4 regions of the Paenibacillus residui genome follow, and region 3 is predicted to be linked to each of the others. Evidence: riboswitches for the same ligand, from Rfam matches in the RefSeq annotation. Region 3 holds a riboswitch; each other region holds the start of a gene.

Region 1 (7,612 bases), on a different contig from region 3:
TCCGGGCTGAAGCGGCTCGCCCGAACGATGAAGGAGAACGGCCTGGAGCTGTTTCTGAATTTCAACAATGTTCATGCTAACGCGGATAATCTGGGCGTGAGGAAGATGTCGGCGGTCATGAAGGACCCGGGCAGGCTGCCGCTGCAGAACTATTACGGAGATTCGCTGCTGCTGAATGCAGTGACAGCGGCAAGCCGCTTTGACTCCGGTCATAAGCAGACTTTGTCCGGATACGGAGCGAGCGGAATCGATTTTGAAGCTTATGGGGATTTGGCTGTTGCCGATCACAGCGAATGGAACCCTCTGACCAGGGAAGGAACCGTCGGGCAGTGGCTCTCCATGCTTCGGGAATCCCGGGAGATGAACGGGAAGGCGGCGGTTCACGGCGGAAATCAATATGTTCTTCACCTGGCGGACCGGTTGTCGGATCTTCCGCTGGAGGACTCCCGCTACGTCTTCACAGACGAGGCCGTTCCTTTCTACCCGATGATTGTCCATGGCAGCATTCCGTACAGCGGCGACATCCCGCTCAATATCCATCACGATCAGCGGCAGGGATTCCTTAGATGGGTGGAATACGGAAGTATGCTTCTCTACGAATTGACCTGGCAGGAGCCGGAGGAGCTTCGCTTCACGGAATACCGCAAGCTGTTCAGCTCTGCCTTCGGGCAATGGGCTCCGGTCATCATCGAGCAGTACCGGGAGCTGAACGAGAGGCTCGGGCATACCTGGGGGCTCGCGATGACCTCTCATCGCAAGCTGGAACGGAATGTATACGAGACGGGTTACGAGGATGGAACGAGGGTAATCGTCAATTATGGCTCTATTCCTTATGAGACGGAAGGGACGACGGTTAAACCGCTGGATTACGCTGTTTTGACCAAGGAGGTGGGGGAATGAAGCTGGGCCTGGAAAGAAGAAAGAGGATCAGCGGGCTTCTCTTCATCTCCCCGTGGCTGGTCGGCTTTGCCGCCTTCCTCGTCTATCCGCTGATCAAGTCCCTCTATATGAGCTTTCGTGAAATTCAGGCGGTGGCTGATTTGCAGATGACCTTCGTCGGCTGGGACAACTATTCGAAAGCGATTTTGAAGGACACGCAGTTTATCCCGTTCTTTTATAAGGCTATTCAGGATGCCATCGTTGAGATTCCGCTCATCCTTGTCTTTTCCTTCTTCATCGCCACTTTATTAAACCAGGAAACCGTAGGCCGGATGTTCTTCCGCGGAGCCTTCTTCCTGCCGGTGCTGATCGGCTCGGGCTTCGTGATGCAGCAGCTTCTGGGCCAGGGGATAGGCGGGCTGGATGCGGTGAAGGATCCGACGGAAATGATGCGCGAAGGCGTTGCCAACGGGCTTGCGGTGCCCGAAGCCATCGCTATGTACCTGCCGAATGATTTGGTCAAGACGCTGTCCGACATCATGGGCAGACTGACGATCATTTTCTGGAAGACGGGAATCCAGATTCTGCTCTTTCTGGCCGGACTGCAGGGAATTTCGGATTCGCTGTATGAATCGGCGAAATGCGACGGCGCCACTCCTTGGGAAATGTTCTGGAAAATTACGTTTCCGCTCATGACCCCGCTGCTGCTTCTCAACGGAATTTTCACGCTGGTGGACTCGTTCACGGACATGCGCAATAACGTTATGCGCTATATCCAGAAGGTGGCGTTCACCGATATTGAGTTCGGTTATGCCGCGGCGCTCGGCTGGATTTATTTCGTGTTCGTATTTCTGCTGATTGTGCTGATCTTCACCTTGACCCGCAAGAGCGTATTTTACGCAGGGGACAGGTAACACAGAGTGGGCGGCGCGCTTGCTTCAACGGCATGTCGGAAGCCATCCCAGTCTATGCGGCTACATGCGGAAGCATAAGGAGGAGGTTTAACGATGCAGACTGTTCGTACCCGCCCGAGTATCGGGGCAAGAATGGCTTTGGCCGCGGAAGGGATTCGCAGGTGGAAAATCGCATATCGCATCTACCGGCTGTTCATCTATCTCTTTCTGATCGGGCTGTCGTTCGTGTTCCTGTATCCGTTTCTCTTCATGATCTCGACCTCGTTCAAATCCCCGGGCGATCTGGTCGATCCGACGGTATACTGGATTCCGAAGCAGTTCAGTGTGAAGGGATATTTCGACGCCTACGCGGCTCTTAATTATTTGCCCTATCTGAAAAACACGGTCGTCCTGACGCTGCTCACCGTGACCGGCCAGATGCTGTCCTGCGCGGTAGTCGGCTACGGCTTCGCCCGCTTCCGCTTCCCGGGCAGGGAGCTGTTGTTCGCGCTCGCTATGTTTACCATGATAGTGCCTCCGCAAACGATCATCGTGCCGATGTTTATTCAATACAAGGAATTGAACTGGATCAATACGATTCTGCCCATGGTTGTGCCGAGCTTCTTCGCTAACGGACTGCGCGGGGCCTTGTTTATCTTCATCTTCCGCCAGTTTTTCCGCGGCTTGCCCCATGAGCTGGAGGATGCGGCCCGGGTGGACGGCTGCGGATCGCTGCGAACCTTCGTCCGTATCGTGCTGCCGGTTTCCATCCCGCCTTTACTCGTATCGGCGATCCTTTCAGTGGTCTGGCACTGGAACGATTTCTTCGAGCCGGCCATCTTCCTGGTCGACCGTGATAAATTTACTCTGCCGATGATGCTGCCCTTCCTCGGGCAGTCGCTGAACTCGATGTCGGGAGGGACGGCCAGCGCCAATGTGGGCCAGGCGACAACGATGGCCGGATGTGTCCTTGTCATCCTTCCAATCCTGATTCTCTATCTCGAAATTCAGCGTTACTTTATGAAGAGTATCGAACGCTCCGGAATTGTAGGATGAAAATGTTGGATGACAGTCTATTCCAGATATGTTAATATAAATTTGCTTGCAATTTAATACATTATTCAAACTACTAGGGGTGCCCTATATTCGGGCTGAGAGGAACGCAGATAGCTTCCAACTCTTATGAACCTGATCTGGTTAGTACCAGCGGAGGGAAGTAGTCACTAGGGTATTTGTATACCCTATTATTTCCGCAGACCAAGAACCGGGTTCATGAATGCCATGAATCGGTTCTTTTTTATTTATCCGATTCCCTCTCCCCCCCATGAAGAAAGGAGGTTCCTTCTCCATCCAGCCAATTTGCAGCCCATTCGGCTGAACTTGCAAGCGATTCTATGCAATTCTATTGATTTTCAACATTCAAGGAGGCGGTTCCAATGACTTTTACTCAACAATTACGGGAAACCAACCAGGATTTGTTCGAAATGATTTTCCATCATCCGTTTGTAGAAGGGATCGGCCGCGGAGATATTGCCAAAGAAGCGGTCATGCATTATGTAAAAGCCGATTTTGAATATTTGAACGCATTTATGAAAATCTATGCGATTGCCATGTCCAAGTCGGATACTCGCAGCGATATTGCCTTTTTCCATGAACAGGTAGGCTTTACCTTACACTCGGAAACCGGCCCGCATATGAATTTGTGCGACTATATCGGCGTTTCCTATAAGGAATTGCAGGGTCATCCACTCCCGCCAACTGCGGATCATTATGTGAAGCATATGATGTATCATGCCTATACCGGTTCACTCGGGGAAATCTACGCCGCTCTCTTGCCGTGCCCATGGACCTATTTGGAAATCGGCAAGGTGCTCATGGAGAAATATAAGCCTCAAGCGAACCATCCTTTTTATCGCTGGATTACTTTCTATGCCGACTCGGGAATAGAAGCACTCACCGAAACCTTGTGCAAGCGGCTCGATGCTTGTGCCGAAGAAGCCTCGGAAGCCGAGAAAAACCGGATGCGCGACGCCTTTCGAAAAAGCTGCCAGCTCGAGCTCTGCTTCTGGGAAATGTCCCTGACTTGCGAAACATGGCCCGCCGGAAACATTGGAGTGACTGCGCCATGAAGCGTGTTCCTTGTGCTCTCACCATTGCCGGAACGGACCCGACGGGCGGCGCCGGTATCCAGGCCGATCTGAAAACATTTCAAGAACTGCAGGTGTACGGAATGTCCGTCATTACTTCCGTTCTCGCGCAGAATACGACCGGAGTCCAGGATGTCGTCCATCATTCGACGGCTTTCATCGGTCGTCAACTGGATTCCGTTACAGAGGATATACCGGTTCACGCTTTTAAAACAGGCATGATTGCCAGCTTGGACATGATGGAATTGTTGACAAGGAAGATTCCGGAAATTAAAGCCCCTTATGTGCTGGACCCCGTCATGATAGCGACAAGCGGGGATGCGCTCATTGATCCGGATGCGCGCGCCTTCTTGAGGGACAGGCTCCTGCCGCTCGCCAGCATCGTCACTCCGAATATACCGGAGGCGGAGAGCTTGACCGGCGGTACGATTACAACGACAGCGGATATGGAGGAAGCGGCCGTAGCGCTCGTTAACCTGTACGGGGCCGGAGCCGCGCTTGTCAAAGGCGGACATTTACGCGGAGAAGCTGTAGATATTCTATACGACGGGGAAAAGCTGTACGCTCTGTCTGCGGATAGAATCGAGACGACCAACACGCACGGTACCGGTTGTACGTTATCGGCCGCGATTACCGCCTATTTGGCGCAGGGGCTTCCTTTATATGAGGCCGCACGTAAGGCCAAAGACTATATTACCGCGGCCATCCGCCATTCCTTGCCGCTTGGGAAAGGCAATGGCCCGACGAATCATTGGGCGCCGCGGATCGGAGGCAGCCAAGCATGAATCAGTCGATTATCGATCAAGTTCGCCGACAAGTGCCGTTTATCTATCACCTGACCAATCAGGTGGTCATGAATTTCAGCGCCAACGGGCTGCTCGCTTTCGGCGGTACGCCCGCCATGGCCAAATATATAGAAGTGGCGGAACCGCTGGCAGCGGCATCCGACGGGGTTCTGATCAATTTAGGCACACTCTCTCGCGATGAAGTGCCGGCATTGGTCAAAGCAGGTAAAGCCGCGAATCAAAAAGGGATCCCCGTCGTCCTTGATCCGGTGGCGATTGCTTGCTCGGCCTTCACTAAAGAAGCGGGGCGGGAGATACTGCAGGAGGTGAAGCTGGCCGCGGTCAAGGGCAATGCCGGGGAAATGGCTTATCTGGCCGATATTCCGTGGGAAACCCGCGGCGTCGATTCCATAGGCGGCGGCGATGCGGCGGCAGTGGCCGGGGAAGTGGCGAAGCGTTACAGCACGATAGCGGTCGTTACGGGGGAAACCGATTATATCGCGAGTGAGGACAAGCTGCTCGTTAATGAAACCGGCCATCCGCTGTTGACCAAAATAACGGGCGGCGGCTGTTTGCTAGGCTCGATTCTGGCCGCCTGCCTGACGACCGATGCCGATGCCCTGGAGCAAGCCTATACGGCCGTATCCTTCTACGGGCTGGCGGCGGAGTATGCGGCAGCCCGTCCCGAAGTACGCGGTCCCGGTACGTTCCTGCCCGCTTTTCTTGACGCTCTGTCCTACGACATTAAAGATTTGGAGGGGAAATAAATGAGAATTCAACGTGCGCAGCTTCGCAAATATTTTATTATGGGGAGCCAGGATTGCACACGAAGCCCCGAGGAAATATTGCTGGAGGCGGCGAAAGCGGGCATTACCGCTTTTCAATTCCGCGAGAAGGGCCCCGGTTCGCTGTCCGGCAGCGCAAAGCTGGAGCTCGGCAAAAAACTGCGCAAAATTTGTTCCGAATATGGTATTTTATTTATCATAAACAATGACGTGGAACTGATCGAGCCGCTTCAAGCCGACGGTATTCATGTCGGACAGCAGGATGAACGAACAGACACGATCCGCGCGCGCTTTCCCGATACGATCATCGGGCTGTCCGTGACGAATATCGAGGAGGCCAGTCGGCCTTCGATGGCCTGTGCCGATTACGTCGGGGCAGGGCCCGTATACCGCACGGCAACGAAAATCGATGCCAAAGAGCCCGTCGGCACCGCCTGGATCCGGGAGCTGCGCGCTTTTCTGCCGGAAATGCCGATGGTCGCTATCGGCGGCATCACACCGGACAATGCCCGCCTTTCACTGGATGCAGGGGCTGACGGCGTTGCCGTCGTCTCCGCCATTACGAAGTCCGGCAATATCCGGGAAACGGTCGCACGTTTATAAATACCACAACGTTTTACTTGTGAATGAAGAAAGGAACCCGTCCAATGTCTATGAAATTGCCCGAAGTATCGGCAGATGCACCGCAATGCGAGCTGACGGTCCTGAACGCCGGATTTTACCGGGCGTCCCTAAACATGCTGCATAAAGAGCGCCCCCGGCAACAAATCTGGGGGCCGGCATTATTCTTTCTTATCCGGCATCCGAAGAACGGTTATTTTCTGTTCGATACCGGCTATTCCACGCGTTTCCGGGAAGCAACCCGCCTCGTTCCATACCGATTGATGCGTTTGGCGACGCCGGTTCGCATTACGGAACAGGAGCACGCTCTGGTTCAATTGCAGGCGATGGGGGTTGAGCCGGATGAGGTGACGGTCATCTTGTCCCATATGCATGTGGATCATACGGGGGGAATCCATGATTTCCCCCGTTCTCAAATTATAGTCAACAAGGTGGAATGGGAATTTACGCAGGGGCGGTCCCCCTTAAGGCTGTTTCCCCACGCCTATCTTTCCTCTCTCTTTAACCAAATCGATCCGAATCGGGTCAGACTGATCGATTTCGATTCTTCCTCCGGATACGGTCCTTTGCCACAGGCTGTGGATCTGTTGGGCGACGAATCGCTTGTGCTTGTCCCGCTGCCGGGCCATTCCGTCGGACAGATGGGCCTGCTGATCAATCATACCCGGCAGGGAAGAGTCCTGCTCTGCGCGGATGCGGTCTACATGCAGGACAATTATCGTGACAGGCTGGCCGGAAGCCGGATCAGCCGGATAGCGCATTACGATTATTCGCAATATCTAAGTCAATTTGCGCTGCTGCACGATTTGGAGAAGGAGAACAGCGGTCTGACCATCCTGCCTTCTCACGACCCCGGAGTATATGAACGATATGTTCTGGGCAAAGGTCGGGCAGGCCAATAGATTATGGAAAACAGATCGCTGCCGTCATCCTTCCTCCCGTCTTAGGGATGGGGGAGACCCCTTGGGTGCGCCTCAGGGAGCCGCTGAAGCCTGGGCTTCGGCCGCCATGCACAAATAATAGGACAAGCCGGTTTGCTCGGCTTCCAGCATACCCCGGTGGAAATCGTCTTGGACGAAAAACCGGGCCTGCGCGGCAAATTCCGCTTCATTGATGGAATGTCCGTGCCGGTTCAGAAAATCAAGATGTGTGCGCAGATGCTTCATCACTTTTGCGTCGTCGAATTTCACCCCGCTCCTAAGGAACTCCGCCATCCCGTTCATAAAGCGTACGGCCTCCTTGGCCTGCTCGTTCAACTCCTCCGGTTGGATGGGCCCGGCTTCCAGGTCGTAGTTGTACTTTTCCTTCAAGTATTCGCTTTGTTCGTGCAGAGCTTCCTTCCATTCTTCTTCACTGTCGAAGCCTCTAAACATAGATTGGGTATCCATAGGCTCTCCTTCCTCGGTACTGCGAATCGTTTCCTCCAAAGTATGAATCAAATCCTCCAGTCTTCTCTTGCGGGCAAGAAGAAGCCGGCGCTGATCCGACAGGACGGATAACCG
Region 2 (7,612 bases), on a different contig from region 3:
GGTTGGTATGCCGTTAATGAGCTGCTTGAAAGGGACAATGACCGATTCGGCCATTCTTATTTTTTCCGCCGGGAAGTCGTTAAACGCCTGCTCGTCGACCGCCAACTGATTGCTGTAGTGAGGATACAGGCTTTGAACGAATTCGATGGCGGTTTTCTTGGCGGTTTCCGCATTTAACTGGCTCTCCTGCTGTTCAGACTCTTTGTCCAGCACAATCGGCCGCCCTTTGTTGAAGGAGAGGATCTCCCCCGTCGAGCTGTTGACCGAGGCGTAAATCCAATATTCGTCCTTGCCGCCTTCTTGAGGGGCCTTCCAGTTCAAGTTCCAGGTGGCCACTCCTGAATCCACATTTTCGTTATAGTATGCATCCGTCAGTTCGGCATTCTCCGGCAGCGAGAGCAGCTTCCTCACCTGTTCCTCGGCCTGCTTTTCCGTTAACTGCAGATTGGAAGGCGGCATCGGAGCGAGCGGTTTATCGGTTAGCGGAGAGTAGCTGACCGAAGCGGAAGCCGGTTTGCCCGCTTCATTGATGAATTTTCCGGAATTGGCGTCCAGCAGCACATTTCTTAACGAATAGGTTAGCGCGGGCTCCCACTTTTTCCCCCTGCTATTTCCGTTCATAAGATAGTTCAAATGGGGCTTGGCTTGTTCTTTAATGATTTGCAGAGCCTGCTCCTGGCTAAGGGCGGAAGCGGCCTCCTCGAATGATAGCTGCTCCTCCCAGTAATACTCGTATTGAGTCATATTCCCGTTCGAATCGATAGTAAACTGGATGTAGTTCCCGGGGAAGGGAATCCCGTTCACCAGCCGGTCATATTTGATCGAATAAGATACATTGCCGTCCAGCGGCGGCTTCGCCCATTTTTCCATATCTTCGTTGTAGCGAACGGCGTCTTTCAGCTCCGGATTATACCGTTCCAGCAATTGTCCGGCAATGGTCTTGGCCTCCTGCAGTTCTACCTTGGGAGGGAAGGAAGGGCGGTTTTCCGGATCATTGACATATTTGCTTATGTGGCTGATCTTTCCGGTTTCCGCGTTGACGGTCACTTGAATATTTCCGTAGTAGCGATCCTGCTCCTCTTTGACAAAGCTCAGGCTCCAGGCGCCGGTTTTGCCGGTCGCTCCCCAGGTATTGAAGCTGATGTTCTGAAGGGAATAATCTGCCGGCACATCCGCAGAGGCTTTGGCCAGCTCGATGGCCCGTTCCTTACTGATCTTGGCCCGTGCGGCCGCTTCCTCATTGGCTTTATCCGATGCTACGTTATCTGCAGGCAATGCAGGGGACGGAAGAACCGTTACGGCTTTAGATGAGGTGTGAGAAGCAGAGACCGGCTGATCCGCATAAGCCGAAGGAAGTAATGAAAACATCATGGCTGTTGTCATACCAAATGCAAGCAGAGTTTTCGGTGCTTTCATGAAGCAAGCCTCCTCGTATTTGTACTAATCTTTACCAATATTACGGACGCAATAGATTATAAAAAGGTTGCACGCGTTCTTGAAATAACGGACAGCTATCCATTGGCGACAGCTAGGGCATGAAGGGCTTGTTTCAGTGAAGCTTCCTTAACCCGGCAAGCGATCCCGGGGCCTTATGGCATCGGTTAAGTAAAGGAAAGAACGGTTATAACTATTCTTTCGCTTGTACCTGAACCGAGGAAATAGTAAATTAATGGTGCCGGCAAATTCCGAGGAAAGGAGTGTGATCGGATTGATTACAATAGCTGAGGTGGTCTCCGTTTAATACGGAGATTCGATCGGCGGGGGTCCTCGCGGGCCCCCACCCTTTAGATCCCCACAAGTCGGAGTCAGCGTCTAAACCTTCCTTAACGCGGTCGATCTTCGTGACTTTGCTTCGGTTAAGGTTTATACAGTACATTGCGGGGAACCCAGAACTTATAATTTCTATATTATGAGAAAAACTCCTATCGGAGTATTTCATAGATGAACGACCGCGTTTAGAGGTTGTTTTTATCGCCAAATAGAATTTGAAGTTATTCAGGACGCAATAACTTATAAATTCTATTGTGGTAAAAAAAGAAATTAAGCTCTTGATCGGCTTCCAAATACAATTTATAATGGAAATATGTAGTTTAAATTCTGGTGAAAGGAGAAGATAGCAATGATTCAAAAAATTCGTTTTATCCAAGGGGTTCTAACTGAATAGCTTTGCATTATCTGTAACCGTCACCTGAATGATATAGGCATCACCGACAGGCACGATTGGGTTATCGTGTTTTTTTTGTTCTTTTTTTTCCTTATCGAACGCTGGGCATATACATAATATAGAAAAGGAGGTGTCAAGATGAAAGCAGCTAACCTTATTTTTAATAACCGTTGCAACGGCAGGACAATAAATGAGGAGGTTTTCATCTGTGAGCTACAAAAATGGAAAGGATGTTCTTCCCCCTAGCCTTTTGAAGCAGCTGCAGGAGTATATTCAAGGAGAAATCATTTACATCCCCAAGAGAGAGAAGAAACGTGCGGGCTGGGGTGAAAATAACGGGGCTCGATTGCTTCTGGAACGGAGAAATAAAGAAATTTACCGTCAATATAAGAACGGGTCCAAGATGGTGGAATTGATACAGACCTTTCATCTGTCGGAAGACAGCATCCGTAAAATAATCGGCAAGAACAAGGAGCGCGCTTCGAACGCGACGAGATAGATCAGGCGGCCAAGTGTCCGATGGACATTTGGCCGCCTTTTTGGCGATAAGATGGATGTTCACAGATAATTATTTCGCCGTTTTCCACCGGGTGAACCACTTTTCCAGGAGGACGATGCAGCCGAACAAAATCATGCTGAACGCCACGATGACGATGATGCCGATAAATACCCGATCCGCGCGGAAAGCGGAGTTCGCGGTCCTCATATAGGTTCCGATGCCCTCGCTGGCGCTCAGCCATTCGGCGATGAAGGCGGCCATCACACTGTAAGTGGCCGATATTTTCAAGCCGGAGAACAGGCTGGGAATTGCATGAGGAAGCTCCAGCTTCCAGAAGGTCTGTCTCTTGGAGGCGCCGGACATTGCCATAAATTTAAGCATGTTGGCGTCGGTCAGTCTCAGTCCGTTCAAGGTCGAGATAGTGACCGGAAAGAAGCAGACGATAATAATAATGATTATTCTCGGGAAGAGGCCGAGGCCGAACCAGATAAGCAGTAAAGGAGCCAGGGCAATAATGGGAATATTCTGGGTCAGGATCAGAAACGGATACAGTGCTCTTTTGATCCATGGAAACTGATGCAGGAAGATAGCCGTGATCAAGCCGATTCCGATCCCGGAGGCGAAGCCGATCAGGGTGAGCTGAATGGTGGTGGTGGTATGCATCCACACCCTTGGCCATTGGGTAATTCCTTCCTGAACGATTTGAATCGGACCGGGCAGAATCCATTTCTGGACATCGAACCACATAGTGGATAACTGCCAGACGATTAGAAAGAGGAGGGCTGCCCCAACAGGAGGCAGCCAGGTTTTCCATCGGGAGCCGCCGCTCATTATTCGTACCTCTCCGTCATCTGTGCCATTGAAATTCCCTTGGGATCATAATGGATTTTGATAACGGAGGAGATTCCGCCTCCGCCCAATTTCGCAAGCTCCACGTTCACTTGCTTGACAATTTCGAGCAGCTGCTCCAATTCTCCTTCCATCATCGTATCCATCGGCCCGACCACATATTTGACGCCAGACTTCCGTATAATGTCTACCGCCAAGTCAATATATGGAACAGCGTCCTCCGTTCTCGGGATCGTTTCAAAGCTAACGAGCGCATTCGCCATCATTCGGCTCTCCCTTCTTGCAGTTATTGTGCGGGCTCAGGCAGAAAATCGTTCGTAAAGGCAGCATCGGCATCGAATTCCTGCTCGATTAATCCGTGTTCTCTCATCCAATCCGCATAGTTGACCCATACCGATTTTTTCTGAATGCCCCATTGCGGTGCATCATCCTGATAACGCGGGCTGATCCATTTCTGACTGGCCATGACCAGCTCTTCATCCAGCTCCGGCGCTGCTTTCAGCAGTATTTTCGCAGCTTCCTCCGGCTTGTCCATTGCATATTGGAAGCCTTTGGCCGTTGCGGCGAGGAAAGCCTTGACCAGCTCCGGCTGTTCCTTAATGGTCTCCTCGTTAGTGATTAACAGCGGAGTATAGTAGTCCAATTTCTCGGAGTAATCCGTAAGAGGGATGAGATTGAGCGGAACCCCGCGCAGCTCGGCCTCGATTCCGGTCCAGCCGTAGAAGATCCAGGAGAAGTCGACATCCCGCTGAACAGCGGTGAAGAAATCGGCTTCGCCCAGGTTGACAATTTTCACCGTGTTGACATCGGCACCCCCATCGGCCTGCATCAAGGACTGCAGCACTCCCTCCTCCGCCGGAGAGCCGAAGCCGCCATATACTTTGCCTTCGAAATCTTTCGGGCTCTTAATATTTTTGTCCACGGGCGATGCGAAGACGGAGGTATTATGCTGCATCAATGTGGCGATGGAGACCACCGGAACTCCCTGAATGCGGGCTTCCGTTACGTTCTCCTGGATGCTTACACCGAAGGCGGCTTCGCCGGAGCCGACAATAGCCGTCGATCCGTTGACCCCCGGGGGAACGATATTGACGCGCAGACCGGCCTCTTCGTAGTATCCTAAGTCTTGCGCCACATATAAGCCGGTATGATTGGTATTCGGAAACCAGTTGAGAACAAGAGTGACATCCGTCAGTTTATCGCTTGGAGCACTGTCCGGCGCCGGCTCGGTTTTATTGCCACAGGCGGTTAGCATTAGAAGAGCGGTCAAGGCGACGAACATTAGTTTTTTCCAGGTTAATGATTTCATAGTTAACGTTAAGGGGACTCGTGTACTCCATCATGAGAAGATATGGATGAATCCGATAATCCTTTGCCGGGATAGTCCTACAGCATAGGCGGAAATCCGGACCAGTAGAGCATATTCGTCTCCGGATAAAAAATTGCCGCCGGATCACGAACCGGCTTTCGCACGGTGATCGGTTTCGTTCCGAGCGTCTGACCAGCCGATATTCAGCATGGCTTAAGCGAGTTCATTCTTCCCTTGAATGGCGATGATTCCCTTACTTCCTCCCTTGTTATGTTCATGTTGGAAAAATGCATAAAAAAACGCCCCTGATCTAAGGGCGCAAAATAGCATATAGGCGGCACATGGATGGACCATATGCAGTATTCCCTACGCTGGCATTACCCAGATCAGGTTAAAGGGTCAGTATCTTGCGGGATACAATCTCAGCCGGCCTAGTCCAGCTCCCCGGTTATGAAGTTGTAAAACAACAGGATGCAACGGCCATTGCGACTATATTATAGCGTGAATAGGGAAATGTGTCCACTGAGCGGATCATCCGGAGTTGGGACCGTTACCGAAATCGGACAAGGGCCCTGCACAATTGAGGTTGAATAAGGCAAGTGGAAAAACGGATCGGCAGGCTGCGGCGGAACTTGCTATTTGCTGGCCTCGGAGAAATTTAAATGCGTGTTCATTACAAATGGGTGCTTCATGGTAGTTAGGCAAATCGTGAAGAACATAAAAAGACTCCGTCTATTTTCTCATTAAAATAAACGGAGCCTTATCTTTGAATTTCCATATTCACTTTACTTCCATTAACCTCCTGCGATTCACATGCCCAGCATGTCCAATCCTTTCTTATTAGTTAACCCTTTCATTTACATGCTATGCATGCTTGGCAGAAAGAGCTGATATGAGTTCCCACATGCCCACAGATTACGGAAAAAGCTGTCACGGGACTTCTTCCTTCATGCAACCTGATTACAGCATGCTTCGCTAACGCTGCTCCATTGGACTATCCCCTTTCCCGCTAAGAGTATATATCTATTTAACGGAGTGGGCTCTTTAATATGGATGGCGGTTCGAATCGGAATTCCAATTCACTGTCGCCCTTAGGGTCCCATTCCGGTAAACAGCTGTGTCGAGGAGATGAGATAAGGATACTGGGTATCTTGTGTTTGTTTGGTGTTTAGCTTACTGCAATCCTATCAGAGTTTTAATATTATGTAAATATTCTAAAAATTCTATTAATTTTAATCTATTAAAAAAATAGCCCCTTATTCATCCATATTCTCCCTTTCTCTTATTATTTCTAGTAATTTCGCCTACTTAATTATTATCCAAAGCTTTGCTGCGAAGCAGCCGGGGTCCACACTTTATGGAAGCAAGAGTTCCTCCTATATTATCGTCGGCCGCCATCCCGATCGCTTAAGAGAATGGCAAAATCAAAGCTTAACAGGTATACTGGGCGAAGAGAAAGGCTTATAGGAACTATACGGTGATGCGGTTGTATTATCTTAGAGACACAGCCGGATGCAGGAATATAAGGGGGAAGAAAATTGAGAACGGAACAGCCGACGGACAGACGGATTCTTATCGCCGGGACGGGCAGCGGGAGCGGCAAAACGACGGCCGCTCTCGGAATCATGGCCGCATTGAGAAGACGGGGCAAGGCGGTGCAGGGGTTCAAATGCGGACCGGATTATATCGATCCCGGCTATCATACCGCCATTACGGACAGGATCTCCCGCAACCTGGACAGCTGGATGATGTCCCCGATGGGAGTAAGGGAAATCTATGTCCGCGGATCACAGGGGGCGGATATTTCCGTCATCGAGGGGGTCATGGGCTTCTATGACGGCAAAGACCCGACGAGCCATGCGGGCAGTACGGCAGAGATCAGCCAACTGCTGGAATGCCCGGTCGTGCTCGTCGTCGACTGCAGCGGCATGGGCCGCTCGGCGGCGGCGATCGTGCAGGGCTTCCAGCGGTTCGCCGATGACATCCGGATAGCCGGAGTCATCGCGAACCGCGTCGGAAGCGAGGGGCACTACGGCATCGTCCGGGCAGCCATCGAGCAGGAGTGCGGAATTCCCGCACTCGGCTGGCTGCGCAGGGACGATGCCGTCGCCTTGCCAGAGCGCCATCTCGGGCTGATCCCGGCGTTAGCGCGAGGCGAGCTGCAGCCGCTGTTCGAGCGGCTGGCCGACCTCGCGGAATCCGGGATCGACCTCGATGGCTTGCTGGCCCTCGCGGAGTCGCCGCCGGTCCTTGCGGAGCGGACCATCTTTCCGCAGCAGGTCCCCGCTTCGCCGCCATCGCCGCAGCCCGGGGCGCTCCGCCGGCCCGAGCCGGGCGCCTCGCAGACGGAGCAGTCGGCCGCCCCGGTGCTATCGCTGCGGCCCCCGGGGGCCGAGCCGTCCCATGCTCCGCGATTCGAGCCTGCGGACCGGGCCTCCGCGCAGCGGAATCCGCTGCGTATCGCCATAGCGAAGGATGCCGCCTTCCACTTCTACTATCCGGAAAATTTGGAGCTGCTGGAAGCGTACGGCGCAGAATGCGTCTATTTCTCTCCGCTTGCCGGAGAGGAGGTTCCGCAGGATGCAAGCGGTCTGTACATCGGCGGAGGCTTTCCGGAGGAATATGCCCCGATTCTCTCGCGGCAGGAGCTGCCCAAACGGTCCATTCGCGACGCTGTCCTCAGCGGCATGCCGACATTGGCCGAGTGCGGCGGGTACATGTATTTGACGAACGAAATTCGTACCCGGGACGGCGGGAAGTATCCGATGATCGGCCTGATCCCGGGATCGAC
Region 3 (7,612 bases):
ATTTTTCCCTAATTCGACATTTCTTGTAACCAATATAAGTTCGATTATACCGATGTCACAAGTATTATATCATTTTATGTAAAGATGCCGGAAAAACTAAGCCTTTTGAACCAAAAAAGTAATACCTAATAATACTAAGGATTACTTAGAAACACCAAGAAAATAGCCGTTTTTCTTTAGTGATAAGTTTTATTTATGGACCAAAAAAAAGCATTTAATTTCCTTTTATCAGACATTTCCTCTATAATAAACAATTATCAAGTTTGCTGGTCGTCATTTTGTTCAAATTTCATTCTAAGAAAGGTTGTTGATACCCATGCATGCACAAGTTGTCGGACAGATAGAGAGCCTTAATCCTTTTGAAATTGTACAGAGACAAATCGACTCTGCGGCAGCCGTCCTGGATCTGCCCAGCCACGTAGTCGAAATTCTCAAGAAGCCCAAACGCGTATTGGCGGTCTCCTTCTCGGTAAGAATGGACGACGGATCGGTAAGAGTGTTCGAAGGGTACCGCTCTCAGCATAATGACGCGATCGGACCGACCAAAGGCGGCATTCGCTTCCACCCGGACGTGACGATGGACGAAGTGAAGGCCCTCTCCATGTGGATGTCTTTCAAATGTGGAGTGGTCGGGCTTCCATACGGCGGCGGCAAAGGCGGAGTTATCTGCGATCCCCATGAATTAAGCAAAGGCGAGCTGGAGAGAGTTAGCCGAGGCTTTATGGAAGCTATTGCGGATATTGTTGGACCGGAGAAAGATATTCCTGCACCGGACGTGTATACTACCCCACAAATTATGGGCTGGATGATGGATACTTACAGCCGGATCAAGGGCTACAACTCTCCCGGAGTGATTACCGGCAAGCCTCTCATCATTGGAGGGTCCAAAGGACGGAATGAAGCTACCGCCAGAGGCTGTGTCTACACAATTATCGAAGCTCTTAAAGAGCTGGGCCGGACTCCGGAACAGACAACGGTCGCCATTCAAGGCTTCGGAAACGCCGGACGGATTGCCGCCGACCTGCTGACCGAGATGGGCTGCAAAATTGTTGCCGTAAGTGACTCCAAGGGCGGAATTTACAATCCTGAAGGACTGGATCTGAAAGAGGCTGAACGGCTGAAGGATACGGCTTCTCTTCTCGACTATGGTGCCGAGTACCATATCTCTAATGAAGATTTGCTTGCTCTGGATGTAGATATTCTTATTCCTGCGGCTTTGGAAAATGTAATTACAACGGCCAATGCCGACCGAATCCGTGCGAAAATTATCGCAGAAGCCGCTAACGGTCCGACGACCCCGGGCGCGGACAGAATTCTGAACGAAAAAGGAATCATCGTCATACCGGACATTCTGGCCAACGCCGGAGGAGTTACAGTTTCCTACTTCGAATGGGTTCAGAACCTGATGAATCATTACTGGACGGAAGAAGAAGTCAACAGCAAGCTTCAGGAGAAAATGGTTCACTCCTATCACGCAGTGCGTAATTTGGCCAAGGAGTATAATACCGACTTACGTACGGGAGCCTTCATGATTTCCTTGCTCCGCATCAAAGAAGCTATGGAAGCCAGAGGCTGGGTATAATCCCGAAATATTCGCCAACTATATATAAACGGGGCTGTCCCAAAAGCGTTCGCATAAAACGGGAACATCCAAAAATGAAGCAAAAAGGACCTCAAATCCCACTCTGAGTGGGGACGGGGTCCTTTTTTTGCAGCCAAACTCTAGGTGGGGCTTGAAAAATTATAGATCGACTTATGGTGACAACCCCGTTTCCTGTTTATCGGATGTGGATGATGGTACTCCATAGTTGCGGTTATGGGTTCTAACTGGATTTTGTACAGTTAGATTCAAGGCGGCGGCGCAAAGTGACTGAACTAGCTGGAAAAACTACATTTAAAATCAAGTTTTTTGCAGATATCGCCCATTTTGCCCAAACTACCTGTAGGATTTCCAGTTAGTTGCCGTTTGCAGCGGAAAAGGAAGCAAATTAGCTGTATAAAATCCATTTAGCCCCCCATGCCGCTGACCGCGGCACCATCAGATTGTGAAAATGGGTGGATTTTCAAGGTAGTTAGACGCCTATGCACCTGGAACTAATTTCCATGCAAAACTTATACTATCTTACATTTTGAAACCAGCGGATTCAAAGGCAGCCCCCCAAGCCCCTAACGGATCGCCTGGCGCATCTTCCCCTGCTCCTCCTTCATTTGTTGGTAAATATCTTGTCTTAAGCGGATAAAATCAGGGTCCGTTAGCAGGGACTCCTGCCGTGGGCGGGAGAAAGGAACGTCTATTTTCCTAAGCACCTTGGCGGGCCTGCTGGAAAAGAGGTAGACGGTGTCCGACAGCAGCAGCGCTTCTTCTATATTATGTGTTATGAACAGCACCGACCGTTGATGGACCTCCCAAATATCCAACAGCCAGCTCTGCATTTCCGTTCTCGTTAATGCATCCAACGCGCTGAACGGTTCATCCAGACAGATCAGCTCCTGCGGACTGAGCAGGGCCCGGAGGAAAGCCACACGCTGCTGCATCCCCCCGGACAATACATGGGGATAAGCTTTCTCGTAGCCGCCTAATCCGACTCTGGAGAGCCAGACTCTCGCTTCTTCCAGAGCCTCCCGTTTGGGCAAGCCGGCAACCTCTCTGGCGAGAATGACATTGTCCTCGATCGTCCGCCAAGGGAACAGCGCAGGCTGCTGAGGCATATAGCTTATATGTCCTTGCTGCCCGGTTACATCTTTCCCTTCCATGTTCACCCGTCCCCCCGTAGGCCGGATCAGGCCGCCGATGATGTGAAACAGGGTGCTTTTTCCACAGCCGGAGGGCCCTATAATGGAGACGAACTCCCCCTTGCGCACGGTTAAAGAGACCTCGTCCAGCACCGGAGCGGGTTTTCCTTTCGTGTTGAAAATTTGAGTAATATGGTGCAGCTCCAGTTGATTTTCCAATGCCTTGTCCTCCATTCCGTTCAAAATATGCAGAACCTCTCAAGAATCCCTTCAGCCAACCCCTCAAGGATAAACGGCAGTCGCCGTCCTTGTAGAACTGAATAAGAATTCAAAACTTATACCTGTAATTTAAAAAAAGCCCCCTTCACCGGGAGCGCGCATGCCAAAACAAAAAGCGAATCTGCTGCTTTCCTACGCTGGCATTACCCAGATCAGGTTCTGAAAGGGTCAGTATCTTTAAGGGATACAATCTCAGCCGGCCGGATTCCAGCACCCCTGGCATCTAATATCATGTTATTTATAATTTTTCCGATAGTGTCTGACGAGCTTAAGCCGCTGCCTTTGTTGGCGCAGCCCCGAAACTCAAGCGGTACTTAACCGGATGGATTCCTTGAGATTCTGCTTCGCCCAAGCTCATTCACTCTGATGACATTATAGACCCTGGTGCCGGAATTGTCCATTAGCGCCCCTTTTCTCCATGATGCTGAACAAGTAGCTCTTTTTTTCTCGGAATAGGTTTATCGATTGGCGAAATCATAGTAATATATTGGGGTAGTCCATTTTGTTTTGTAAGCCGCCTTGCGGCACGATTATACCCTGTTACAAAAAGGAGGAAGCAAGGAGACGTGACTTCCCGGGAGAAGAGATTCGGATCATTCCCTCTCTAATACTCGTATCACGTGTATCTTTGCGAAGATTATGAAAAAAGCACTAACCATTGCAGGTTCCGACAGCAGCGGAGGCGCCGGAATACAAGCCGACCTCAAGACTTTCCAGGAGCTCGGAGTCTATGGCATGACCGCTCTAACTACCATAGTCGCACAAGATCCGCATAATAATTGGTTTCATAACGTCTTCCCGATTTCCGCCGATGTTCTGGAAGCCCAATTGGAAACGATCATTTGCGGAATCGGAGTAGACGCTGCCAAAACCGGTATGCTCGGCTCCATCGAGATTATCGAGATGGCGGCCAGCAAAATCGAGAAATATCAGTTGACCAACGTCGTCGTGGACCCGGTTATGGTCTGCAAGGGGGCGGATGAGGCTCTTCATCCGGAGACGAACAACAGCCTGCGTGACGTGCTCGTTCCGAAAGCGCTGGTCGTGACGCCGAACCTGTTCGAGGCTTCCCAACTAAGCGGCTACGGCCCGATCAAATCGGTGGAGCAGATGAAAGAAGCAGCGGTGAAGATTCATTCGCTCGGAGCCAAATACGTCCTGATCAAAGGCGGCGGCAAGCTCGTCAGCGAAACCCGTGCGATCGATCTGCTGTACGATGGGGAGACCTTCGAGATTCTGGAATCGGAGAAGATCAGCACCACCTATACCCATGGCGCAGGCTGTACCTACTCATCCGCCATTACTGCTGAATTGGCCAAGGGCAAGAGCGTCCGGGAAGCCATTCACACGGCCAAGAAGTTCATTACGGCGGCCATTCGCCATTCCTTCGCCCTGAACAGCTATGTCGGCCCCACGAACCATGGCGCTTACCGCAATTACGAGGGCGGCAGCATTTAATACAGTCATATGAAGCCCGCGGCCTGTTAAAGGAAGCGGGCTCTGCTTTAGCTTCAAAAACGGAAAATTAGTATCACCTCATCCTTCTTGATGGTTTCTGATTTCCAAATAATGTGATAAAGTTTAGATGAAAACACTTAACTTCGTTCCATATCAAAGGAGGAAGAAAAAGATGGCTGAATTGGATACTACTTTACAGATGCTCAAAGATTTAACCGATGCGAATGGAGTGCCCGGCAACGAGGACGAGCCCCGTGCGGTTATGAAGAAGTACATAGAGCCCTACTCCGATGAAGTGACTGTAGATCGGCTGGGCAGCTTGATCGCCGTTAAGAAAGGGAAAACCGAAGGGCCGAAAATTATGATCGCCGGTCATCTCGATGAAATCGGATTTATGGTAACGCATATCGATGACAAGGGCTTCCTCCAGTTTCAGACGCTGGGCGGCTGGTGGGAGCAGGTTATGCTCGCCCAAAGAGTTACCGTGGTCACCCGTTCCGGAGAGAAAATTCCGGGAGTCATCGGCTCGAAGCCTCCGCACATTCTCTCGCCCGACGCCCGCAAGAAGCCGGTAGAGAAGCGAGATATGTTCATCGATATCGGCGCGTCCAGCAAGGAAGAAGCAATGGAGTTCGGGGTCCGGCCGGGGGATTCCATCTTCCCGGTATGTGAATTTACGGTGATGAAGAACGACAAGCTGCTGATGGCCAAGGCATGGGATAACCGGATCGGATGTGCCATAGCGATCGATGTGCTTCGCCAGCTGAAAGATGTCGATCACCCGAATACCGTATACGGCGTCGGTACCGTACAGGAAGAAGTCGGCCTGCGGGGAGCGAAGACGGCTACGAATCTGATTCAGCCGGATATCGGATTCTCTGTAGATGTCGGTATTGCCGGCGATACTCCGGGAATCAACGACAAGGAGGCACTGGCCAAGATGGGCAAGGGCCCGCAGGTGCTGGTTTATGACGGCTCCATGATCTCCCACCGCAGGCTGCGCCATCTGGTCACGGATACGGCCGACGAAGCGGGAATCCCTTACCAGTTTGACTTCGTCGCCGGAGGTGGAACGGATGCGGGAGCCATCCATCTGACCGCCGGAGGCGTTCCTGCTCTTGCCATCTGCATTGCGACACGCTATATTCACACGCATGCAGCCATTCTGCACCGTGACGATTATGAAAATGCGGTCAAGCTTCTTGTAGAAGTCATCAAGAAGCTGGATCAGAAGACAGTGAAAGAAATCATCTACGGATGACGTACAAAAAGCTCCTAACGGAGCCTCTTCGAAGACGAATAACCCGGTTTTAAAGGTAGCTTTTTATGCCAATTAGAAAGTTGTTCCATTTTAATGCTTTAATGAACTTAAACTTTCTAATGTGGTTAAAAAACCGCCCAGGAACTCCGATCAGGAGATTCCGGGGCGGTTCTGTTTTTAGCTTCTCCCTTTCAAACCGCCCTTTAATTTCGGACTAACCGTTCAGGAAGAGCAGCAAGACTAGCAGAAGTAAATGGATCATTATAAATCCGGCCAGAATTGGCTTGGATATGCCCGGGCTTCGCGGCCCTTCGGCAGCGGTTGCCTTGGACTTTTTCGTACTATGCGGACTTTCAGGCGAACGAAGTGGAAGCACATGGCGACCGGCGACCACATAATCGGCCTTCCTGCTTCGGGCCGCGCTCTCCGCAGGCTCCTCCTCCAGCAATCTCCGCATAGCAAGCTTGGCTTTAAACGAATAGGAAGAAGACAAGTCCATAGCGGCAGCCAAATAATGCTTCAGCGCCTTGGAGTAACTCCCTTCTTCCTCACACTTCGCCCCAACCCGATAATGAGCTTCCGCACAGGAAGGGTTCACATACCGAAGCACCTTCTCATAATAAGAAGGGTCCCCCCGGTTCAAGTACAGATTATGCTTCACGTGAACGAGCTGTTTCTTAAGATAAGAGGGAAATCTCCCCGCCCCCCGATAGCTGGAGTCCGCCGTCCCCGGCTTGCCGCTCCTCATACATGCCGTCTCCTTCCTGCTTACACGCTATAGTTTGTCCAATACGAATCTTTCTTCTTAACCTATAGCTATGTGAGCAGGAGACGATCTATGACTTTATAAGTTTGTGCAGGTATGACGAATGCTATTCAATTAGTGCTCTTGAGCAGGCTCAGGCTCAGCGACTCTTCTGGGAAGAAGGAAGGAAGCCAGGAAGCCAGCGATAGCAATCACGAACAACGCGACAAATACATGGTGAACCCCAAAAACAAGCACCTCGCGCAAGCTCTGCCGAACCGCTTCCGAAATATCCCCTGCCTGCTGGGGATTGATCAAGTTATTCAGACTATCCAGGTCCACCGCTTCCCCTTGCACACGTTTCTCATTAATGGCCGTCATCAGCCTGGCGTTGAAATAAGTCCCCAGCAGTGCAGCGCCGACCGTCTGGCCGAGGCTGCGGAAGAATACGTTGGAGGATGTCGCTACTCCGCGCATCGACCAATCCACCGCGGACTGTACACTGACCGTGCTCATTGTCAAAATCAGACCGAACCCCATTCCTTGTATGGCGGTTATGAGGTACAGCTGAAATTGCGGACTATCCATCTGCAGTAAGGAGAGCCATAGCGTAATGATGAGAATCAGACTGTATCCGGCCAGGGAAGTGAAACGAACCCCTCTCTTAACCAACAGCTTTCCGCACAGGAAGGAACCGAACGTCCAAACCAGGGACATCGGGGTCAGCACAAACCCAGAACGGGTGGCGCTATATCCCAATACTCCCTGCACCCACATCGGGAGATATACCGTCACCCCAATCAGAATGGCACTGACCAGGAAAGCTACGATATTGGCTAACGTTATTACACGGACACGGAACAGCTTGAGCGGAATCATCGGGTCCTTCACTCTTGACTCTATGTATATGAATAAGAGCATTAATACAATAAAAGCCGCAAAAAGAACAAGAACCGTCGGCGAAGTCCATTGATGATCTTCCCCGCCTCTCTGCAAGGCGTAGAGGAGAGCGAACATGGATGCCGCGAAGACCGCCGCTCCCCAATAGTCGATATTCTTTGTAGTCTTCTCGAATTTTTCCTTGAAAGACAGCGCCAGGATCAGCATCGCGGCTAATCCGAACGGAAGGTTGAAGA
Region 4 (7,612 bases), on a different contig from region 3:
ACGCTGTTCTGGGTCGTACTGCCGCTGTCCAAGGCCATCATTGCGACGATTGGATTGTTCTATGCGGTAGCCCACTGGAACGAATTTTTCGCAGGGATCATGTTCATTACGAACGATAAGCTGTATCCTCTTCAGGTCATCTTGCGGGATATGCTGCAGCAGCCCAATATGAGCGTGGAAATGATGAGCCAGGTTCAGGGCTTGGAGGCCGAGCTTCCTCCATTCTCCATTCGGATGGCTATGGTCGTAGCTACGACGTTGCCTATATTATTTGTTTATCCGTTTGTCCAGAAGTATTTCACGAAGGGGGTTATGCTGGGAGCGATCAAAGGTTGATGAAGGCTAACTACGATATGCAATAGCTAAAAAGCCATTTTACAAAAACATGGAAAGGGGAAGTCCAATGCGCATTAAACCAATAGCAGGAGGATCTTTATCCATTATTATGGGGGCTATGCTTGTGCTTACCGGGTGCGGCAAGTCGGAACCGGCACCGGCGGCCAACCCGTCACCGGATGCCTCTGCATCCACACAGCCTTCGGAGGCACCCAAGACGGATGATATGGGGAAAAAGTATGATATTGAGTTTTTTGTCCCAACCGGTACGGGAGGGTCGCTTCCAAGTGAAGATAAAGATTTCGTCAAGAAAACGATCGATGAGAAATTTAATGTCAATCTGAAAATCACCCATATGGCGGCCGGACCGGACTCGACCAATAAAGTCAATGTAAGGTTCGCCTCCAATACTCCGCCGGATTTGGCAGTCGTCGGCGGGAGGGATTCCCAAACCTACGCCAAAGACGGTCTGGTGGCCGATCTGCGCCCATTCATGACTAAAGAGGCGATGCCCAATTACTATAAATGGATTAGCGATAACGAATTCAAAGGCTATTATACGATTGAAGGGGTAGACGACGGCCTGCGGGCGCCGACTCCATTTGATCTTACAGCGTACAGCGCTTGGTATATTCGTAAGGATTGGCTGGATAAATTAGGCCTTCCGGTGCCGACCAATTATGAAGAAATGCTGGAAGCGATGCGGCAATTTACTTTTAACGATCCCGACGGGAACGGCAAAAATGACACCTACGGCTTCACCACTTCCGGCAATGGGGCCAATGTCGGATTCGATTGGCCTCATTGGGTCAAGAACGGCTTCTACGCCTCCATGTATATTGACGAAGGAAAGCTGGTGGACGCCGGTTCCCACCCGGATACGGTCAAGGTACTGCAGGAAATCAAAGATACTATTGCGGAAGGTATTGTCGATCCCAACTGGTTCTTGAATAAGGGGTCGGAGCATCTCAATAAGATCATCGAAGGCAAGGCGGGAATCGTTAAAGCCGGTGGCCGCGATTTTGCGCTGGAGAGTGTGGAGACGAGCGCGGTGAGCCGGGCAAGACAAATCAATCCGGAAGCGGATATCGTTCCGTTCAATCCTTTCCCTGATGCCAAAGGGATCAAGACGGATCCGCAAGGCTCCTTCGGCTTTGTTGTTCCCAAGCAGCTGGCCGAGCAAGAACCGGATAAGGTGAAAAGAATGATGGCCATCCTGGATTATCTGGCCAGTCCGGAAGGTTTCCTGCTGACGCATTACGGCCTGGAGAACGAGTCCTATACGAGAGAAGGCAACAAGGTCACGTTAAAACCGGACGTCATCCAAAAAATCAACGAAGAGAACGGTAAATTCCTGCAAATTTACGATTTCTTCACCCGGGTTTCCGATACTAGTCCAATCGGACTGGAAATCATCAATCCGAAAGAAACGGAACGGGACCGCGCTATCGTGGAAGAATTGCTCAGCTATAAATCGGTTCCTTACACTGGAGGACCTTATGTGACACCGCCGGCCGGCATCAATATTGCCGATTACCGGAAGGAAATGAACTCGACTCATGCGAAAATCGTCTTCGGCGATCTGCCGGCCGACAAGTGGCCCGAGTATTTGGAGGAGCTGATGACCAAGCATAAGGGAAGAGAAATTTTCGAAAACTACACGAAACAAATTCGCGAAGGCGGCGGGTTTGACGCTGTGAAATAACCCGAATAACGTTTTTATGAGTTCTCAGCATCGGGCTAAATGAGCATTCCCCTGCAATAGCGGGGGAATGCTGCGTTTCACCGAAATAGGCCCGATGGGCCAATTGACAAACCGGAAGCACTCCACTACGATAAGACTCAAGCAATGAAAAAACTGCATATTCATTCAAATGCACTAGGGGTGCCGTAATCGGCTGAGACGGACGCTGTCCGATCCCTTTGGACCCGATCTAGGTAATGCTAGCGTGGGGAAGTGTAGCTGCACAACGTTATTTTAGCCTTGTGTTTAAACTGCATCTTGCCCGGGTGCAGTTTTTTTATTTGCTCAAAACCATTTACATGGAGGGTGTTCGCAAATGGAACAGACAGGTTGTGGAGCCAGTCGGATCGTCGGCTGCCGGTTCTCTCTTTATCCCATGTCGGACCGGTTCGTAGAAATCATTATGGGCGTGTTGGAGAAGGTGGATCGATCTAAAGTATGGATGAGCACGGATGATATCAGCACTTGTATTCGGGGGAAGGCCGAGCATGTCTTCGATGTGGCCAAGGCGGTTTACATTCAGGCTGCTGTCTCCGGGTTGCATGTCGTATGGAACGGGACTTTCTCTATAGGCTGTCCGGGCGATAGTGAAGGAGACGTCTATTTGTCCGAGGATGAGGAGAGGATGAATGAGGCCGGTTTGCGGCAGCATTCGATCGAGACGGCTTGCCAGTTCGCCCTGTATCCTCTCGGGAACCAAGGCTATATGAAAATTATTTATGACCAAATCGAACGGGCCAAAGCGCGGGGAACCTTCAGCGGCGGCGTTCACTATGCGAGCCGATTGGACGGGGATGCCCATGAAGTGTTTGCCTCTTTGGAAGAATCGTTCGTGAATGCGAGCAAGCTCGCTTCCCATGTGACCATGACGGCCGTGCTTTCTGCGAACAGCCCTTCCAGGAAGCCGGACAGAGTGTAGAGGGGGCTGCCGTAATGAAGCGTTGGAAGCTTCGCGAGGTGGTAGTGCTTGCCGCGTTATCGGTCGTTTTTGCCGTAGTCTATCTGGCTTTCCTACAATTCGGCAATGTCTTGGTCGGCCTGATGGGCCCGATTGGCTACGAGTTTATCTTCGGCATCTGGTTCATTGTATCCATCATCGCCGCTTACATTATCCGCAAACCGGGGGCGGCTTTCGTGTCCGAGACGATTACCGCAGCCATCGAGCTGCTGATGGGCAATGTGGCCGGCCCCAGACTGCTGCTGTCGGGGATGATTCAGGGGCTCGGGGCGGAGGCTGTATTTGCCGCTACCGGCTGGCAGCGCTATTCGACCTGGGTGCTGGTCTGCGCGGGAATGGGCTCGGCGGTGTTCAGCTTCGTGTGGGGCTTCTTCGTCTCGGGCTATGCGGCTCTTCACCCGGGATACGTCACGGCCATGTTCATTCTTCGCCTCATCAGCGGGGCTGTTCTGGCCGGCCTGTTGGGCAAAGGGGTGGCGGACGGCCTTGCCAAGACCGGGGTGCTGAGAGGCTTTGCCATTGCCAAATCCGCAAGAAAGAGAGAGCATCATGACATTGCAGGTTAACTCCCGTCTGCTGGAGGTGCGCCGGTGGACGTTTGCTTACGATGAAGAGTCGGCTCCGGTCATCGATAACGTCAGCTTCGAAGTAGCGGAGAACGATGCGGTTCTTCTGCTGGGGCCGAGCGGATCGGGCAAGAGCACGCTCGCTTACTGTATAAACGGCCTGTATCCGGAGGCGGTGGATGGTCATTCTGACGGAACAATTCTGCTGCAGGGCCAAGAAATAAGCTCTTACAGCCGGTCGGATATTAGCCGCCGCATCGGAATGGTCTTCCAGGATCCGGAGAGTCAGTTCTGTATGGTGACTGTCGAGGATGAGGTGGCCTTCGGCCTGGAAAACCTGGCGGTTCCTCCGGAGGAGATGGACGCGCGAATCGACCGGGCACTGAATTGGACAGGGCTTGCGGAATGCAGAAGGTCCAAGCTCCATCAGCTCTCCGGCGGAATGAAGCAGAAGCTGGCCCTGGCATGCGTTCTGGCTATGGAGCCCGGCGTCCTCATTCTGGATGAGCCGACGGCCAATCTGGATCCGCTGTCGACCCGGGAATTCGTCTGCATGATAGACCGTTTGCGGAAGAGAAGCTCATTGACGCTCGTAATTATCGAGCATAAGCTGGATGACTGGATGACGGTCGCCAATCGGGCTGTGGCGATGGATCGCCGGGGGAAGCTGGTGTACCAGGGAGGATTGAGAGACTTCTTCCGTAATCACGAAGAATGGAGTCGGGAGGAAGGGATATGGTGGCCGACGGCCTACAGGATGGGGAAGGATTGGCGGGCCCAAGGCATCTATGCCGGCAGTCATGATCCGCTGACGGAGCGGGAGCTGCTGGCGGGAATTCAGGAGCCCTACCGGGGATGGGCGGAATTGGCGGCTGCGCTTCGCTGTCCGGATGCCGGGGTGGAGGGGGACCCGGCAGCCAGCGGGGCCGTACCGCCCCGATGTGGGCAGGAGCAAGCTCTTGCTGTGAAGTCCCCTCTTATGACGCTAAATCAATTTTCCTATTCCCGCAAAGACAAGTCTGTTCTGCAGGAACTGAGCCTGGAGCTTTATCCGGGCGAACTGCTCGCCATTGTAGGACCTAACGGTGCTGGGAAAACGACCCTATCTCATGCATTGGCAGGGATTTTATCCGGTCCTTCTCAAGGGGAGATTGCGCTCTATGGTCGTCCCTTATCTTCTTGGAACGAGAGAGAGCTGCGCCGGCAAGTCGGGCTTGTATTCCAGAATCCCGAGCACCAGTTCGTCACCTCATCGGTATTTGAAGAGGTGGCCTTAAGCCTGCGGATTCAAGGAATGCCGGAGCGGGAAATTAGCGAGCGGGTACAAGAGTCGCTGCGTATGTTTCGTTTGGCGGAGTTGGCCGAAGAGAACCCGTTTGCCCTCAGCCAGGGGCAGAAGAGAAGGCTCAGCGTGGCCTCCATGCTCGCCGACGAGCAGAGGATACTGGTGCTGGACGAGCCGACCTTCGGTCAGGACGCATACACGGCAGGGCAGCTTATGAATCTGTTGGTTCAGTTGAAGGAACAGGGCAAATCGGTTGTCATGATTACTCATGACATGGAGCTGGTGCGGCAGTATGCGGACCGGGTTGCCGTGTTGATAGCCGGCCGTCTTCGTTTTGCGGGCACGCCGTTTGAGCTGTGGGACTATTCCTCCGATCTGCTGGAGGAGGCCCGGCTCTTGCTGCCGATACCGGTTTCCGTATGGAAGGTGCTCGGTGAGCAAGTTCATCTTACCGATCAGGAGAGGCTGCCTTATGGTATTACAGAGCATTAATCCGGGGATCAAGGTGGCTGCCGTTCTGCTTTGCGTCTGTTTGCTTGCTCTCGTGTTCGATCCCCTTACTCCTCTCCTCTTTTTGTCCTGGACGATCGGGATCACTTTTATATTCGGCCGGGTCCCGGCCAAGAAATGGCTGCTGTTTTTCTCTCCCTTCCTGATCGTTGCTTTGGGCTATATTTGGACGGCGATACTATTTGCCAAGGTGCCGGAGGGAGGAACTGAGACGATACTTCTGCGGTTGGGATGGCTGGAGGTTACCCAAGAGGCCTTGATTCGCGGAGCTTCGTTGGCCGCACGGATGCTAAGCTTCGCAGCCCTGTCTCTGATGTTCGTCTTCACGACCGATTCCACCCGCTTGATGCTTAGTCTGATGCAGCAGTTCAAGCTGTCCCCCAAGCTGGCCTACAGCATTATGGCGGGCTATCGCTTCCTTCCTCTGTTCAGGGAGGAGCTGCAAATATTGCAAAATGCCCATCGAGTAAGGGGGATCAACCGAAGCGGAGGGTTTCGTGGGAAGCTGAAGCAAATCCGCCGTTACGTCATCCCTCTGTTGGCCAGCGCCATACGCAAGGCGGAGAGAACAGCCGTAGCGATGGAATCCAAAGGGTTTACCGGTTCACGCGACCGGACCTTCTATCAGAAGGTTAAGGTGCAGCCCCGGGATTGGATGTTCCTGGGGAGTATGCTTGCCGTCCTGCTGCTTTCCTTCTATATTTCCTGGAGGCTCGGTTTGCTGCAGTGGTACGCCGGGCAATTGTAAACGACCGGTGTCATGGGTGATGCTATGGCGATATAATGGCCGAAGTGCGTTGATCGATGCAATGATTGATGCAATGACCGATGCGTGGATTCCCCGCGGCCGCTTTCATCCTCTCTGGATGGGGGCGGCTTTTTTTGCATAGTTTGTAACTCAACTTTCGGTGCGGCCAAGCGAAAATGCGCGAAGATTATTGCGATCGAGCGCATTTTGTACGATAAAGCATACAGTAAATGCCGCAAAGGCGTAGTTTATGTATGAATAATCTATAATCATATAAATCGACGCACAAGTTAAAATTGCCATCTCTATCCAATTTCCTTTATTTTCAGTATACTGATGATTATAGACATGAAAATGGGGGATAGACTTGTGAAGAAATTAACCTGCTTCCTGCTCTTATTATGTTTACTATTGAGCCCGGTCATGGTCTGGGCGGCAAATACTCCTGTGAAGAATGGAACGGTGCAGGACCAGGCGGGCATGTTCCGTGAGGAGGCGCTGGCCTCGTTGGAGCAGGCGGCTCAAGGGCCCCTCTATACTTTCTATATTTTGACGATCGACAGCTTGCAGGGTGAAGATCCGTTCGATTATACGACACGCGTATTTAATGAATGGGGTTTGCAAAATAATGAAATATTGCTGCTGATATCCAGTCAGGACCGGCGGATTGAAATGAATTTGGTCAGCGAGGAGCTCCAGCGGAGCATCCGATCCTTCTATGGCGGCGGCGATATCGGTGAACTGATCGGAAGGCTGACGGAGGAGTATTTCATTCCCGCGGCTAAAGAAGGGGATTTCGCTCAGGCCAGCTTGAACCTGATGAATGCGGTTCATGAACTGGCGGCAGAAGACGCCGAGGCGGTCCAGCCTGCCTCTGTCCCTGATCCGGAGCCGGAGGCTCCCGCTGCCGATCCTGAACCGCAGGCGGGGGACATGAGCCCGGCCGAAACCTCTGCCGATGTTGACAAGAAACCTTTAATACCTCCTCTGAGCCAGTGGAACTGGACTCTGATCGCTATCGTTCTCACCTCGGTTGTTCTGGCATGGATATTACTATATGGAATGATTCTCAAAATCCAGTGGTCCAAGCTTCGGTCCCGAGCGAATCAACTGCTGATTGAGGTTAGTCATGCCAACGAAGAACTGAAGCCTTATGTCGGGCTGGTTCAAGGACAGACCGAGAAGCTGGTCAACCAGCTTAACGAACTTGTCACACTGCTGTTGATTGACCTAGGCAAGCTGCAGCAGGACATGGAGGCGAAGATCCTTTTTATCAGGCTGCTCGCTCTTCGCCAGGGAATTCGTGAAGGCAGATTAACAGTAGCGAATTGTCAGGCTGTCTTCGAGAAGATTTATCCGGAAATTGTCCGGGTGGGGGAAACCGAACGTCAAGTGACTAGAAAGGTCGAGGACCTATCCGGGAAGCTGGAAGCCGCTCAATCGACGGTTCAACGGCTTGCGGAGA

The links. Region 3 has a riboswitch for thiamine pyrophosphate ahead of ACFQ03_RS22615 (ABC transporter ATP-binding protein). Riboswitches for the same ligand answer to the same signal wherever they lie in the genome.
Region 1: another riboswitch for thiamine pyrophosphate. It lies ahead of tenA (thiaminase II); the one in region 3 lies ahead of ACFQ03_RS22615 (ABC transporter ATP-binding protein).
Region 2: another riboswitch for thiamine pyrophosphate. It lies ahead of ACFQ03_RS15835 (ABC transporter substrate-binding protein); the one in region 3 lies ahead of ACFQ03_RS22615 (ABC transporter ATP-binding protein).
Region 4: another riboswitch for thiamine pyrophosphate. It lies ahead of ACFQ03_RS25090 (YkoF family thiamine/hydroxymethylpyrimidine-binding protein); the one in region 3 lies ahead of ACFQ03_RS22615 (ABC transporter ATP-binding protein).

The regions. Positions count from the first base shown of each region.
Region 1 covers NZ_JBHTIU010000028.1:145,520-153,131, reverse strand. The annotation lists gene ACFQ03_RS09305 (DUF5696 domain-containing protein) at 1-900, shown strand, start outside; gene ACFQ03_RS09300 (carbohydrate ABC transporter permease) at 897-1,793, shown strand; gene ACFQ03_RS09295 (carbohydrate ABC transporter permease) at 1,887-2,828, shown strand; TPP riboswitch at 2,894-3,004, shown strand; gene tenA (thiaminase II) at 3,209-3,901, shown strand; gene thiD (bifunctional hydroxymethylpyrimidine kinase/phosphomethylpyrimidine kinase) at 3,898-4,704, shown strand; gene thiM (hydroxyethylthiazole kinase) at 4,701-5,471, shown strand; gene thiE (thiamine phosphate synthase) at 5,472-6,092, shown strand; gene ACFQ03_RS09270 (MBL fold metallo-hydrolase) at 6,137-7,012, shown strand; gene ACFQ03_RS09265 (MerR family transcriptional regulator) at 7,085-7,612, opposite strand, start outside.
Region 2 covers NZ_JBHTIU010000051.1:20,878-28,489, reverse strand. The annotation lists gene ACFQ03_RS15855 (YcdB/YcdC domain-containing protein) at 1-1,416, opposite strand, end outside; gene ACFQ03_RS15850 (CD3324 family protein) at 2,373-2,663, shown strand; gene ACFQ03_RS15845 (ABC transporter permease) at 2,733-3,494, opposite strand; gene ACFQ03_RS15840 (thiamine-binding protein) at 3,494-3,778, opposite strand; gene ACFQ03_RS15835 (ABC transporter substrate-binding protein) at 3,799-4,794, opposite strand; TPP riboswitch at 5,168-5,278, opposite strand; gene ACFQ03_RS15830 (cobyrinate a,c-diamide synthase) at 6,360-7,612, shown strand, end outside.
Region 3 covers NZ_JBHTIU010000094.1:17,455-25,066, forward strand. The annotation lists gene ACFQ03_RS22610 (Glu/Leu/Phe/Val family dehydrogenase) at 317-1,582, shown strand; gene ACFQ03_RS22615 (ABC transporter ATP-binding protein) at 2,167-2,967, opposite strand; TPP riboswitch at 3,125-3,240, opposite strand; gene pdxK (pyridoxine/pyridoxal/pyridoxamine kinase) at 3,652-4,470, shown strand; gene ACFQ03_RS22625 (M42 family metallopeptidase) at 4,643-5,731, shown strand; gene ACFQ03_RS22630 (hypothetical protein) at 5,946-6,479, opposite strand; gene ACFQ03_RS22635 (MDR family MFS transporter) at 6,612-7,612, opposite strand, start outside.
Region 4 covers NZ_JBHTIU010000108.1:12,926-20,537, forward strand. The annotation lists gene ACFQ03_RS25080 (carbohydrate ABC transporter permease) at 1-336, shown strand, start outside; gene ACFQ03_RS25085 (extracellular solute-binding protein) at 404-2,041, shown strand; TPP riboswitch at 2,208-2,309, shown strand; gene ACFQ03_RS25090 (YkoF family thiamine/hydroxymethylpyrimidine-binding protein) at 2,397-2,999, shown strand; gene ACFQ03_RS25095 (ECF transporter S component) at 3,014-3,604, shown strand; gene ACFQ03_RS25100 (ABC transporter ATP-binding protein) at 3,588-5,381, shown strand; gene ACFQ03_RS25105 (energy-coupling factor transporter transmembrane component T family protein) at 5,362-6,147, shown strand; gene ACFQ03_RS25110 (TPM domain-containing protein) at 6,517-7,612, shown strand, end outside.